Regions from separate parts of the Streptomyces sp. SAS_270 genome, predicted to be linked through region 4. Evidence: riboswitches for the same ligand, from Rfam matches in the RefSeq annotation. Region 4 holds a riboswitch; each other region holds the start of a gene.

Region 1 (3,201 bases), on a different contig from region 4:
CAATCCGGACAGCGAGCTCTACCGGCAGCACCCTGACTGGGTGCAGTTCCAGCCCGGACGAAACAGGACTGAGTACCGCAATCAGCTCGTACTGAACCTCGCGCGCCCGGACGTCCAGGAGTACCTGTGGGAGCAGCTCCACAGCATGCTCTCCAGCGCCCCGATCGACTACGTGAAGTGGGACTTCAACCGCTGCTTCACGGATGCCGGCTGGCCCGGCGACCCCTACCCGCAGCGGCTGTGGGTCGACCACGTGCAGGCCCTGTACGCCCTGCTGGACCGGCTGCGGGCCGCCCACCCCGGGGTCGCCTTCGAGTCCTGCTCGGGCGGCGGCGGCCGGATCGACCTCGGCATCATGGCCCGCACGGACCAGGTGTGGACCTCGGACAACACCGACCCGCTCGACCGGCTCGCCATCCAGCACGGCTTCAGTCAGATCCACCCCTCCCGGGTCATGGCCGCCTGGGTCACGGACAGCCCGAACACCCAGCTCAACGGGCGTGTCAGCACTCTGCGCTTCCGGTTCGTGAGCGCCATGGCCGGGGTACTGGGTGTCGGCGGCGATCTGACCGAGTGGAGCGAGGAGGAGCTCGACGAGGCGCGGCAGTGGGTGGAGCTCTACAAGGAGATCCGGCCCGTCGTGCAGCGTGGGGACCTCTACCGGTTGCGGCCCCCGGAGGGCGGGCTCAGCGCGGTGCAGTACGTCCACGGTGACGAGGTCGTCGTCCTCGCCTGGCTCCAGGCTCAGCGTCACGGTGAGCCCGTCGCCCCGCTGAGACTGCGCGGACTTGGCCCTGAAGACGCGTACGAATGCCGCGAAACCGGCGAAGTGCACCGTGGTGCGGTGCTGCTTCATCACGGGCTGCGCACAAAGCTGCGCGGTGACCTTGATGCGACGGTTATTCGACTGCGTCGCAAGTGACTGTTCTGTCCGAATTAGAGCCTTCGTTACAACTAGCCCTGGAATAGGGCTACCTGGGCTTGCGTGGCGTGAGCAGCGTCATAGTGGTAACGGTGAGTCGTGGTCATGCTCACGTAATTTCCCTTTGTTTTCAGTGGATTCAAAGAATGCCGGAGATCCTTATCCACGCAGCGTCACCGGGTTTGTCCACAAGGATCAAGAAAGCGGTGTTCACAGGAATCGCAATGCTTGTCCCGCTGCGCTCGTTTCGCTTACGTTCGCCACCAATCCGGACGGACGCCCAATCCTGCCGCCGCCCGGAATCCGCACACTCACCCGTCACGGCAGGAGCGGGGGACCCACAGGTAGAACGCCTGTTCCGGTCTCCGGAACGGCTAGGGGTAAAGCCGCGCGAGAGCGCGGCCGGGCATCTCCAGTCCGCACCCGACAGCTCACCTCGCAGGCGCCGGAGAGGAAAACGCCATGCCCGCGAAGGGTAAGCATCGCCGTCCCAAGTCCCAGCGTTTCACCCGCTCCATCGCAGTCGCCGGAACCGGTGGCGCCGCGCTCGCGCTGCCGCTGATGGGGGCCACGGGTGCGCACGCCGCCACCCCCGCCGCCGCTGTTTCGACGGTTCCCGAGAAGACCGCCGAGAACGTCGCGCAGAACGTCTCGGAGAAGACCATCACCGCCGCTCCGGCCGCCGCCCAGAAGTCGGGCACGAGGACCTACGCGGTGCGGGCCGGTGACTACCTCTCGAAGATCGCCGACGACCAGAACGTCACCGGCGGCTGGAAGAAGCTCTACTCCGACAACCGCGCGGCTGTCGGCAGCGACCCCTCGCTGATCCACCCGGGCCTGAAGCTGACGATCGGCAAGAAGGCCGCGACCGCGGCAACCCAGTCGTCCGGCAAGAGCACGCAGACGACCGAGTCGAAGGCCGCGCCGACGACCGAGTCCAAGACGACTCAGTCCGCCGACACGGCCAGCAGCTCCGGCTACGGCCTGCCCGTCTCCGGCGCCACCGTCGGCACCGGCTACAAGGTCGCCGGCAGCATGTGGTCCAGCGGCTACCACACGGGTGTGGACTTCGTGGTCCCGACCGGTACCACCATCAAGGCCATCGCCGCGGGCACCGTCGTCTCGGCCGCCTACGACGGCGCATACGGCAACGAGGTCGTCATCCAGCACGCCGACGGCCAGTACAGCCAGTACGCCCACATGTCGCAGCTCTCCGTCTCGGCGGGCCAGACCGTGACCGAGGGCCAGCAGCTCGGCCTCTCGGGCGCGACCGGCAACGTCACCGGGCCGCACCTGCACTTCGAGATCCGCACCACGCCGAACTACGGCTCGGACGTGGACCCCGTGGCGTATCTGCGCTCGCACGGCGTGGCCGTCGGCTGACGCCCGCCTGCTCCTCGCCTCCGAAGGCCGGACCCCACGATCCCCGGGGCCCGGCCTTCGGTGTGCGCGGCTCCATGTGCGGTTCATGATCGCCACATTGCGGTCTTGTGGCACGACCGCACGAGGTATCGACAGGCGTGCGACAGTGACGCCACAGTGATCTCCGCAAGCGCTTTCTATGCTTACGGAGGTCCCCGTGCCCGGCGTCCAGCGACGCACTGTCATCAAGGGCGCCGCAACCGCGGCCGCCACCGCCCCGTTCTCCTGGGCCCTGTCCCGCAGCGCCTCCGCCGCCGACGATGCGGGCGGTGACACCGAACTGCACTGGCTGGAGGGCTCCGCGCCCGCCGCCCACGCCGGGACCACCTGGGGTGTGCCCTGGGCCCGCGGCACCCATCAGCCCGACCGGACGTTCCGGCTCAGCACCGCCTCCGGCGACGACGTCCCCGTGCAGAGCTGGGTCACCGGCCACTGGCCCGACGGCTCGGTGAAGTGGACCGCCCACGCGATCGCGCCCGGCGCCGCCAAGGCCGACACGTACCGGCTGGCCGCGGGCGCCCCCGCCCTCCCCGCCCGGAAGGTCACCGTCACGCGGACCGGCGACCGTATCGAGGTGTCGACCGGTGTCATCACGGCCGTGTTCGGCGCAAAGGGCTCCGACACCGTCGTCCGCAGCGTCCGGCGCGGCTCGGCGGAGATCGCCCGCGACGGACGGCTGGTCGCCCTGCGCCAGGGCTCGCTCCGTGACGGCGTCGCGACCGAGGACTTCACCGGGCGCATCGAGAAGACCGAGGTCGAACAGGACGGGCCGGTCCGCGCCGTCGTACGCGTCGAAGGCCGCCACCGGCACGGCAACCGCGGCTGGCTGCCCTTCGTGCTGCGCTTCTCCTTCCACG
Region 2 (3,201 bases), on a different contig from region 4:
GGACGCCGAGGGCGCGGACGCCGCCCTCGACCGTCTGGCGAAGCTGGTCGCCGAGGGGCTCGAGGAGCTTCCCGAGACCGTCTGAGCGAATCGGACACCGTACGACGCGGCCGCGTCACCCCTTCCGGGTGGCGCGGCTTCGTCGTTTTTCAGGCACGGCGATACGCCCGCACGACGGAATATCCGGCACCATCCCGCGCGCACATCCCGCAGTGCGGAAATAGCGCGCACGGAATTCCGGGCGCGCTGGAATAAGGGCAGCGGAAATAGCTCACTGCCGAATATCCCTCTTTGTATACGGCGCTCCTGTTAATGACGCAGACCGGTCATGTTTACGGGAGGTTGCGAAGTCCTCACACGGTCCGGGCGATCTCCCGCACCGGGAAAGCGGAGCCGGTGCACGGCCGTGGCGCGTTCCGTGTGCAGCGCCGTGATCGTCCGGGCGCGCTCGCTGTCGCCGCGCGCCACGGCGTCCACGATGGCGCCGTGCTCGGCCCAGGAGTCCGCGGGGGAGGCCTGCGCCTCGACCGCGTACATCCAGGCGATCTTGTGCCGAAGCTGGGCCAGCGTGGAGGTCAGCGCGGGGCTTCCGGAGGCCTGCGCGAGCGTCTCGTGGAACCAGCCCCCCAGGGAGCGCAGATCCTCGCTGTGCCCCCTCCTTGCCCGCTCCTGGCCCAGCCTGACCAGGCCTCGCAGCACCTTGAGGTGGGCCTCGGTGCGCCGCTGCGCGGCCCGGGCGGCACCGAGCGGCTCAAGGAGCATGCGCATCTCCAGCAGGTCGGAGGCCTCCTGCTCGGTGGGCTCCGCGACGCACGCGCCCGCATGCCGACGGGTGACGACGAACCCCTCGGCCTCCAGGGTGCGCAGGGCCTCGCGGACGGGAACACGCGAGACTCCGTAGCGACGCGCAAGGAGTTCCTCGGTGAGCCGGCCGCCTCGCTCGTAGACACCCGCGACGATGTCGTCACGGATCGCCGTGCATACCGAGTGCGCCGGAATACGCATGACCGGACCTCCGCTTTAATCCCCGCGAAACGCCATCCATTGACGCTTGTTCAGTGACTCTATTGCAGACGGCGGGAATTTCCGACGGGAGCCCGGAATCCATGGATATTTTTTGGACAGACGGCCGTTCGAAGCGACGAAGCCCCGGCTCGGTGAGCCGGGGCTTCGGAAGCGGTGCGAAGTGCGGAGAAGCGGTGAAGCGGGTCGTCAGACGTTCACGCCGTGCGAGCGGAGGTAGGCGACGGGGTCGATGTCCGAGCCGTACTCCGGGGTCGTGCGGGCCTCGAAGTGGAGGTGCGGTCCGGTGGTGTTGCCGGTGGAACCCGAGAGGCCTATCTGTGCGCCCGGGGTGACCGTCTGGCCCACGGAGACACCGATGGACGACAGGTGGCCGTACTGGGTGTACGTGCCGTCGTTCATCTTGATGACCACGTTGTTGCCGTAGGCGCCGCCCCAGCCGGCCTCGACGACGGTGCCGGAGCCGACGGCGTGGACGGACGTGCCGGACGCGGCGTGGAAGTCGACGCCCGTGTGGCTGCCGGAGGACCACAGGCTGCCACCGGTCTTGTAGCCGGTCGAGACGTACGAGCCGCTGATCGGCAGGACGAAGGTGTTCAGGCGCTTGCGCTCGGCGGCCCGGGCGGCGCGGGCCTTGGCCACGCGCTCCTCCTCGGCCTTCTCGGCGGCACGCTTCTTCGCGGCCTCCTGGGCCTTCTTCAGCGCGGCCGCCTCGTCGGCGGCGTGCTGCTGGGCCGCGGCCTGTGCGTCGATCTGGTCGGCGAGCGAGTCGCCGATGGTGATGGCCTTTGTCAGTCCCGTGTCCTCGACGGAGGTCTCCGCGGCGAAGGCAGGGGCGGCCAGGGTGCCGATGACACCGGTGGTGGTGAGTGCGGCGACGCCCACGGCATGCGTGGTCGTGCGCTTCACACGGCTCGGGCGACGGTGCTTCCCGGTGGCGCGGGTGAACGCCATGAAGTGGCTGGTCCTTTCCTTCCTTCTCGCCTACCGGGTTAGCTGACGGGTTCGGAGCAGGAAGGTCTCCTACGGACCCCCTTCGGGAAGGGCGTCCGATTCACCCCAGGGACTACGTATGGGTCCCCGGCTCCCCTGGCTCGCGCCGTACGGGGACTCGGCGATGACTGTCCGGTGCCGCGGACGCGGCGCACTGCCTGACGAACAGCCGGACCGACGCTAAAGGGGGCGTCTTTCAATCGACAAACGGATCACGCCTTTTGTAGCGCATGCCACAGGGCAGACAGGCAACCTCCCCATCAACTCCCCATCAATACTGACAATGGGGGCTCGGGCGACGCTTTCGCCGCCCGAGCCCCCAAAGGGTCACGCCGTTATGCCCTGTTCCCTCCCGCTTCCGACACTGCGGGATGCGGCCCCTACTCCGCGGGTACGACGCTCACTTCGCCGATGCCGAGGGCCTTGACGGGCTCCTTGATCTGCGCGGCGTCCCCGACCAGGACGGTCACCAGGCGGTCCACCGGGAAGGCGTTCACGGCGGCCGCGGTGGCCTCCACGGTGCCCGTCGCGGCGAGCTGCTGGTACAGCGTGGCCTGGAAGTCGTCCGGCAGGAACTGCTCGACCTGGTCGGCGAGCGTGCCCGCGACCGCCGCCGCGGTCTCGAACTTGAGGGGCGCGACGCCCACCAGGTTCTGCACGGCGACGTCCCGCTCGGCATCCGTCAGGCCTTCGGCCGCGAGGGTGCGCAGCACCTTCCAGAGGTCGTCGAGCGCGGGACCGGTGTTGGGCGTGTCGACGGAGCCGCTGATGGCCAGCATCGCGGCGCCCGTGCCGTCGGCTGCGGAGCGCAGCACCTGACCGAACGCCCGTACACCGTAGGTGTATCCCTTTTCCTCCCGCAGGACGCGGTCCAGTCGGGAGGTGAGGGTGCCACCGAGGCAGTACGTGCCGAGTACCTGGGCGGGCCAGACGCGATCGTGCCTGTCGGCGCCGATGCGTCCGATCAGCAGCTGCGTCTGGACGGCACCCGGGCGGTCCACGATGATCACGCGGCCCGTGTCGTCGGCGGTCACCGGCGGTACGGGACGCGGCTCGGCGGACGAGCCGGTCCAGGAGCCGAGGGTTTCCGCGAGCAGCGCGTCGAGGTCCGTGCCCGTGAGGTCGCCGACGACCACGGCGGTGGCCGTGGCGGGGCGCACGTGCTTCTCGTAGAAGGCGCGTACG
Region 3 (3,201 bases), on a different contig from region 4:
GTCCTGGAGCGCCAACGACGGCAACGGGTACTACGGCGGACTCCAGCTGACCCAGGAGAACTGGCAGAAGTACGGCGGCCTCACCTACGCGCCGACCGCCGACCAGGCCAGCCGTTCGCAGCAGATAGCCGTGGCCGAGAAGGTCCTCGACGACCAGGGGCTCGTCGCCTGGCCCACCTGTGGCCCGCTCTCCGGGCTCAGCAAGAACTCGGGCTCGATCGACGTCGACACGGGCGTGGCGGGCGACTCGGCCGGCTCCTCCGGCTCGTCGAGTTCATCGGGTTCGTCTGATTCCTCGGATACTTCGGATTCGTCTGGTTCATCCGATTCCGGCACCGACTCCTCGGGCCTCTCCGACTCCTCGTCCGACACGTCGTCCGACGCGCCCTCGGGCGAGACCCGGAACTCGACCAAGGCCGACACGTCCGACGGCGACTCCGGTGACTCCGGTGACTCCAGCGACGCTCAGGATTCCGACAGCGCGACCACAGGGTCGACAAAGAGCGACGAGTCGGACAAGTCCGGCCAGAACGCCGACTCTTCGGACGGCTCCTCCGGGACCGCGACATCCGAATCCGGCTCCGGGCGCCACCGCGGCGACAGTGCCGGCGAAGAGGCCGAGGGGAGCACCGGCGAGGGTGCGGCCGACCGCGCCTCCGGCAGCCGCGGTGACGACACCTCCGGCCGTCACGCCTCACGCGGCTCCGGCGCCGCACGCGGCGCGACGGACGGCTCGTACGTCGTCCGCACCGGGGACAGTCTCTGGTCCATCGCCGACTCCCTTGACCTGAAGGGCGGATGGTCCGGTTTGTACTCCGCGAACGAGCAGGCGCTCGGCACCGACCCGGACCTCATCCTCCCCGGTCAGAAGCTTGAGCTGGACAGTGCCGAAGCCGCCCGGTAGGTAGCCGACCAACTGGCCGTCATCTGGCGAATCGGGCTAAATCCAGCGGTAGTTCAGGTCATGATTCGAGATGGAATGTCCGGTTTGGTGAGAGTGAGACATGAGTCTCAGTAGCCCTGATCGTCTTTGAAATTCCGGCGATCGCATGTCTACGGTCGTGACCGCTCGCCACAGCGGGCACCGACGGTCGCAACGCCGAATCCTGCCAACGGCCGTACGGGAACAGTCGTCGCGTCAAGCGCCGTAGGCAGGAGCGGGGGACCCAGGTAAGTGCCGGACCCGGTGATCGTTGCCGGACCGGCTTGGGGTGAAGCCGCGCACCACTGGTGCGCGGCCGGGCAACTCAACCGGCCCGAACCCGACAGCTCACCTCGCAGGCGTCGGTGAGGGGATCTCTCATGCTGTTTTCCAGCAAGGGCAAGCACCGCCGCCCGTCCAAGGCCACCCGTGTCGCCACGCTCGCCGGTGTCACCGGCGTCGCCATCGCCGCTCCGCTGATGGCCTCCGGCACCGCCTCCGCCGCCACCGCCTCCGAGTGGGACGCCGTCGCCTCGTGCGAGTCCGGCGGCAACTGGTCGATCAACACCGGCAACGGTTACTACGGCGGCCTCCAGTTCTCCTCGTCCACGTGGGCCGCGTACGGCGGCACCGCGTACGCCTCCTCCGCCGACCAGGCCTCCAAGTCCGAGCAGATAGCGGTCGCCGAGAAGGTTCTCGCCTCGCAGGGCAAGGGCGCCTGGCCGAGCTGTGGCGTGGGCCTGTCGGGTGCGTCGACCGGCGGCGGTTCCACCTCGTCGGACACGGGCTCCGGCTCCAGCTCGCAGAGCACCACCCAGCCGCAGCAGCAGAGCACCACGACGAGCGAGCAGCACGCCTCCCGCTCGCAGGAGCGCCCCGCCGCCAAGAAGACCGTCCAGACCCCGACCGGCAAGAAGGTCAAGAAGGGTGACGGCGAGTACAAGGTGAAGAAGGGCGACAGCCTCAGCTCGATCGCCGAGAAGAAGCACGTCAAGGGTGGCTGGCAGAAGCTGTTCAAGCTGAACCAGGACATCATCGACGACGCCGACTTCATCTACCCCGGTCAGCAGCTTCACCTCAGCTGAACCACAGCCTCCTCCCATACGTGGCCTTCATAGTGGAGGCCACGTGAGGGGCACCCCCCCGTCCCCACGGGCTCCCCGCTCCGGTGCGTGTTCCCCCGTACGCACCGGAGCGGGGTTTTTTCTTGGCCCGCTTCGCGGCTCTCCTCGCCCTCTTCATTCCTTTTTTGTTCCGTTCTGGAACAATGTTTACCCTGAGTTCTGCTCAAGGAGTGGTCGACCGGCTGGCCGATCGCCCTGGGCCGGTTAGGCTCATCTCGCGGGACTGCCGAAGTCCTGTGTACCCGCGTCACATCCCAGAAGGAGATGCTCGTGCCGTCCATCGACGTCGTCGTAGCCCGGGAAATCCTCGACTCGCGAGGCAACCCCACCGTCGAGGTCGAGGTCGGCCTCGACGACGGCAGCACCGGCCGTGCGGCCGTCCCGTCCGGCGCCTCCACGGGCGCCTTCGAGGCCATCGAGCTCCGCGACGGTGACCCGAACCGCTACCAGGGCAAGGGTGTCGAGAAGGCCGTCCTCGCGGTCATCGAGCAGATCGGCCCGGAGCTCGTCGGCTACGACGCCACCGAGCAGCGCCTGATCGACCAGGCGATGTTCGACCTGGACGCCACCGACAACAAGGGCTCGCTCGGCGCCAACGCCATCCTCGGCGTCTCCCTCGCCGTCGCCCACGCCGCCTCCGAGGCCAGCGACCTCCCCCTCTTCCGCTACCTGGGCGGCCCGAACGCGCACCTGCTGCCCGTTCCGATGATGAACATCCTGAACGGCGGGTCGCACGCCGACTCGAACGTGGACATCCAGGAGTTCATGATCGCCCCGATCGGCGCGGAGTCCTTCTCCGAGGCCCTGCGCTGGGGCGCCGAGGTCTACCACACCCTCAAGAAGGTCCTGAAGACCAAGGGTCTGTCGACCGGCCTGGGCGACGAGGGCGGCTTCGCCCCGAACCTGGAGTCCAACCGCGCCGCGCTCGACCTCATCGTCGAGGCCATCAAGCAGGCCGGTTACATCCCGGGCGAGCAGATCGCGCTCGCGCTCGACGTCGCCGCGTCCGAGTTCTACAAGGACGGCAAGTACGAGTTCGAGGGCAAGTCCCGCTCGGCCGCCGAGATGACCGAGTACTACGAGGAGCTCGTCTCCGCGTACCCGCTGGTCTCCATCGAGGACCCGCTGTACGAGGACGACTGGGCCGGCTGGAAC
Region 4 (3,201 bases):
CGCGAGCCACTCCACGCCCACCAGCGCGGCCAGCACGGAGCCCAGCACGGCGAGCCCCTGGGTGGCCACACAGCCGAGGAACACCGCTCCGGGCATACGGCGCCCCCAGTGCCGTACGACCACGATCAGCAGCCCCGGCCAGAGCAGGGCCGCCAGCGCGAGCAGCGCCTCGGCGAGACCCAGCCACCCGAGGGCGGACAGCCGGGTGCCGAGCACGGTGGTCGCGGCGATGGCGGTGAGTGCGCCCGGCGTGCACGCCTCCGCCACCCAGCGCGCCCGGTCCCGTACGAGCCGCACCCCGAAGTCCGCGGCGAGCGCGAGCCATGCGATGACCGCCAGGACCAGGGCGATACGGGACAGGGTCTCGTAGCCGGTCAGGGACAGCCCGACGGAGACGATGCCGGTGGCCATGACGGCGGCCCCGGCGGCGGGCGGACGCTCCGCCCACCACGCGCGGAGCTGGGAGATGCCTGACATGCGCCCGATGCTAGGGATCTTCGCGCGGCTTGCCGTGCTGCACGCGCGCGTGGAGGACGAAAAACGCATACGGCACGAAAAAGGGGGTCCACGCGCGCGTGGACCCCCTCCCTACGGTGCGTTCACGCCGGTCGCACCACGCTGTGGATGATCGAGGAGCCGGCGTAGTAGACGGACTCCTCGCGGACGTACGAGCCCGGCTTCGGGGCGTGGATCATCATGCCGTTGCCTATGTAGAGGCCGACGTGGCTGATGTCGTCGTAGAAGAAGATCAGGTCGCCGGGTTGTGCGTTGGAGAGGGAGACCGTCGTGCCCGCGTTGACCTGGTCGTAGGTGGTGCGCGGGAGGTCGACGCCGGCCGCCTTCCAGGCGGCCTGGGTGAGCCCGGAGCAGTCGTACGAGTCGGGGCCGGTGGCGCCCCACACATACGGCTTGCCGACCTGGGCGCGGGCGAAGGCGAGCGCCTTGGCGGCCTTCGTGGCGTACGAGGAGTCGCCGGTGGAGGTGCCGGTGCCTGTGCCCGTGCTTCCCGAACTCGAGGAGTCCGAGGTGCCGGAGCCGGACTGCTGCTGAGCGGCTGCCTCCGCCTCCTGGCGCTGCTTCGCCTCGGCGGCCTGCTGGGCCGCCAGCTCCGCCGCCTTGCGCCGGGCCTCTGCTTCCTTCTTCTTCTCGATCGCCGCGAGCCGCGCCTTCTCCTCGGCGGTCAGCTTCGAGAGCATCTCGCGCGCCTCGGAGAGCTTCTTCTGGACGTCGGCCTTCGACGACTTCAGCGACTTCTGCGACTCGGTCAGCGTCTCCAGGCTCTTGGAGGCCTCCTGGCGCTTCTTCGCCGTCTCGGACTGCTCGGTGACGTAGTCGTCGACGGCGGTCTTCTGACGGCTGGTCAGCCGGCTCATCAGCTGGGTCTGGTCGAAGTAGTCCTGCGGGTCGTCGGCCAGCAGCAGGGTCGCGGTGCCGGGGGCGGCGGCGCCGGTCCGGTATTGCGCGGCGGCGAACGAACCCAGCTCCTCGCGCGCGGAGTTGAGCTTGTCGGTGCGCTGGGCGACGTCGTCGAGAAGGGTGTCGACCTGCTTGCGCTGCTTGGTGGTCTTCTCCTTGGCGGTGTTGTACTTCTCGGTCGCCGTCTCCGCCTGGTGGTAGAGGTCGTCGACCTTCTTCTGCACTTCTTCGAGGCTCGGCCTGGGCTCGGCCGAGGGTGCGGCGTTCGCCGTCTGGGAGAGCAGGGCCACGGAGGTGAGGGCCGCTGTTGCCAGGGCGGGAGTCCGCATGCCCGCTACGCGCGTTGCAGCAGGACGCGGCTTTTTGTGCGACGCCAAGGGAGGCGACTCCTTCCGTCATCCGCCTACCGGGTTAGCTGTCGGGTTCGGGCGGGTGCTCCGGAAGGTTTGCCCTACGGTCCTTGCCCCGAAAGGCGGTTGGACCGATTCACCCCAGGTTCGGTGGGTCCCCGGTTCCGGCTGCCGCGTGGGCACACCGAATTCGGCGGAGGCCGCACGGCCCGGCGACGTTCGCCGGAGAGGGTCGAGCGGTCTGCCCGGCACGCTAGCCAACTCGTGTGGTCCCTGTGAAGGTTGATGTTCGATATGCCCGATACATTTTCGTGACCTTGGCCTCAACCGCCGCTTCCGTGACCGTCCGTGGTGACTTGTGACCCCATGCAGTGGTCTTCAAGGGGCATTCCCGCCCGGCCGGTGGCTGACCGTAACCGTACGGCTCTTGATCGTCCTGGACGATTCCTGACGGCGAAGGAGTGCCGAGTGGCCGGTTCTGGAAGATCATCGGCTTCCGGGGCCCTCGCGGGACAGGGAAATCCCGGGGCGGCGGTCTGTTGTCAGTGCGGCGGCCTAGACTCGGAGAGCGATGAGCAGCCTCTTTGACGACAGCTTCCTGGCGGACCTCAAGCCCTCAGGGGCTCACGAGGAAGAGCCCCCGCCGCCGCCCGAGGACGGGGCGGCCGAGCCGCTTCCGGACGACCTGTTCGGCGGCCGTTTCGACGTGCCCCCGGACCGCGACGCCTACTACCGCGACGGAGCCCCGCGCCCCGCCGTGGAGGCGGCCGCGCTCCTGGACGGGCTGAACGAGAACCAGCGGGCGGCCGTGGTGCACTCCGGCGCCCCCCTGCTCATCGTGGCCGGCGCCGGCTCCGGCAAGACCCGGGTGCTCACGCACCGGATCGCCTATCTGCTGGCCGAGCGCCATGTGCACCCCGGGCAGATCCTCGCGATCACCTTCACCAACAAGGCCGCGGGCGAGATGAAGGAGCGCGTCGAGCAGCTGGTCGGCCCGCGCGCCAACGCGATGTGGGTCATGACCTTCCACAGCGCGTGCGTGCGCATCCTGCGCCGCGAGTCGAAGCGGCTCGGCTTCACGTCGTCGTTCTCGATCTACGACGCCGCCGACAGCAAGCGTCTGATGGCCCTGGTCTGCCGCGACCTGGACCTCGACCCGAAGCGCTTCCCGCCGAAGTCGTTCAGCGCCAAGATCTCCAACCTGAAGAACGAGCTGATCGACGAGGAGGACTTCGCCGCCCAGGCCTCCGACGGCTTCGAGAAGACCCTCGCCCAGGCATACGTGCTCTACCAGTCGCGGCTGCGCGAGGCGAACGCGCTGGACTTCGACGACCTGATCATGACGACGGTCAACCTGCTCCGCGCCTTCCCGGACGTCGCCGAGCACTACCGCCGCCGCTTCCGCCACGTCATGGTCGACGAGTACCAGGACACC

The links. Region 4 has a riboswitch for cyclic di-AMP ahead of ACN6LB_RS23510 (NlpC/P60 family protein). Riboswitches for the same ligand answer to the same signal wherever they lie in the genome.
Region 1: another riboswitch for cyclic di-AMP. It lies ahead of ACN6LB_RS20150 (M23 family metallopeptidase); the one in region 4 lies ahead of ACN6LB_RS23510 (NlpC/P60 family protein).
Region 2: another riboswitch for cyclic di-AMP. It lies ahead of ACN6LB_RS26920 (M23 family metallopeptidase); the one in region 4 lies ahead of ACN6LB_RS23510 (NlpC/P60 family protein).
Region 3: another riboswitch for cyclic di-AMP. It lies ahead of ACN6LB_RS16460 (transglycosylase family protein); the one in region 4 lies ahead of ACN6LB_RS23510 (NlpC/P60 family protein).

What each region holds. Positions count from the first base shown of each region.
Region 1 is NZ_JBMNDS010000028.1:9,532-12,732, reverse strand. Features, by position in the region: gene ACN6LB_RS20155 (alpha-galactosidase) at 1-922, shown strand, start outside; cyclic di-AMP (ydaO/yuaA leader) riboswitch at 1,225-1,382, shown strand; gene ACN6LB_RS20150 (M23 family metallopeptidase) at 1,385-2,305, shown strand; gene ACN6LB_RS20145 (exo-rhamnogalacturonan lyase family protein) at 2,502-3,201, shown strand, end outside.
Region 2 is NZ_JBMNDS010000045.1:49,214-52,414, reverse strand. Features, by position in the region: gene ACN6LB_RS26930 (HPr family phosphocarrier protein) at 1-85, shown strand, start outside; gene ACN6LB_RS26925 (GntR family transcriptional regulator) at 310-1,005, opposite strand; gene ACN6LB_RS26920 (M23 family metallopeptidase) at 1,213-1,977, opposite strand; cyclic di-AMP (ydaO/yuaA leader) riboswitch at 1,990-2,150, opposite strand; gene ACN6LB_RS26915 (M16 family metallopeptidase) at 2,397-3,201, opposite strand, start outside.
Region 3 is NZ_JBMNDS010000020.1:105,770-108,970, reverse strand. Features, by position in the region: gene ACN6LB_RS16465 (transglycosylase family protein) at 1-904, shown strand, start outside; cyclic di-AMP (ydaO/yuaA leader) riboswitch at 1,134-1,299, shown strand; gene ACN6LB_RS16460 (transglycosylase family protein) at 1,303-2,007, shown strand; gene eno (phosphopyruvate hydratase) at 2,317-3,201, shown strand, end outside.
Region 4 is NZ_JBMNDS010000036.1:46,700-49,900, reverse strand. Features, by position in the region: gene ACN6LB_RS23515 (tellurite resistance/C4-dicarboxylate transporter family protein) at 1-477, opposite strand, end outside; gene ACN6LB_RS23510 (NlpC/P60 family protein) at 600-1,793, opposite strand; cyclic di-AMP (ydaO/yuaA leader) riboswitch at 1,802-1,972, opposite strand; gene pcrA (DNA helicase PcrA) at 2,338-3,201, shown strand, end outside.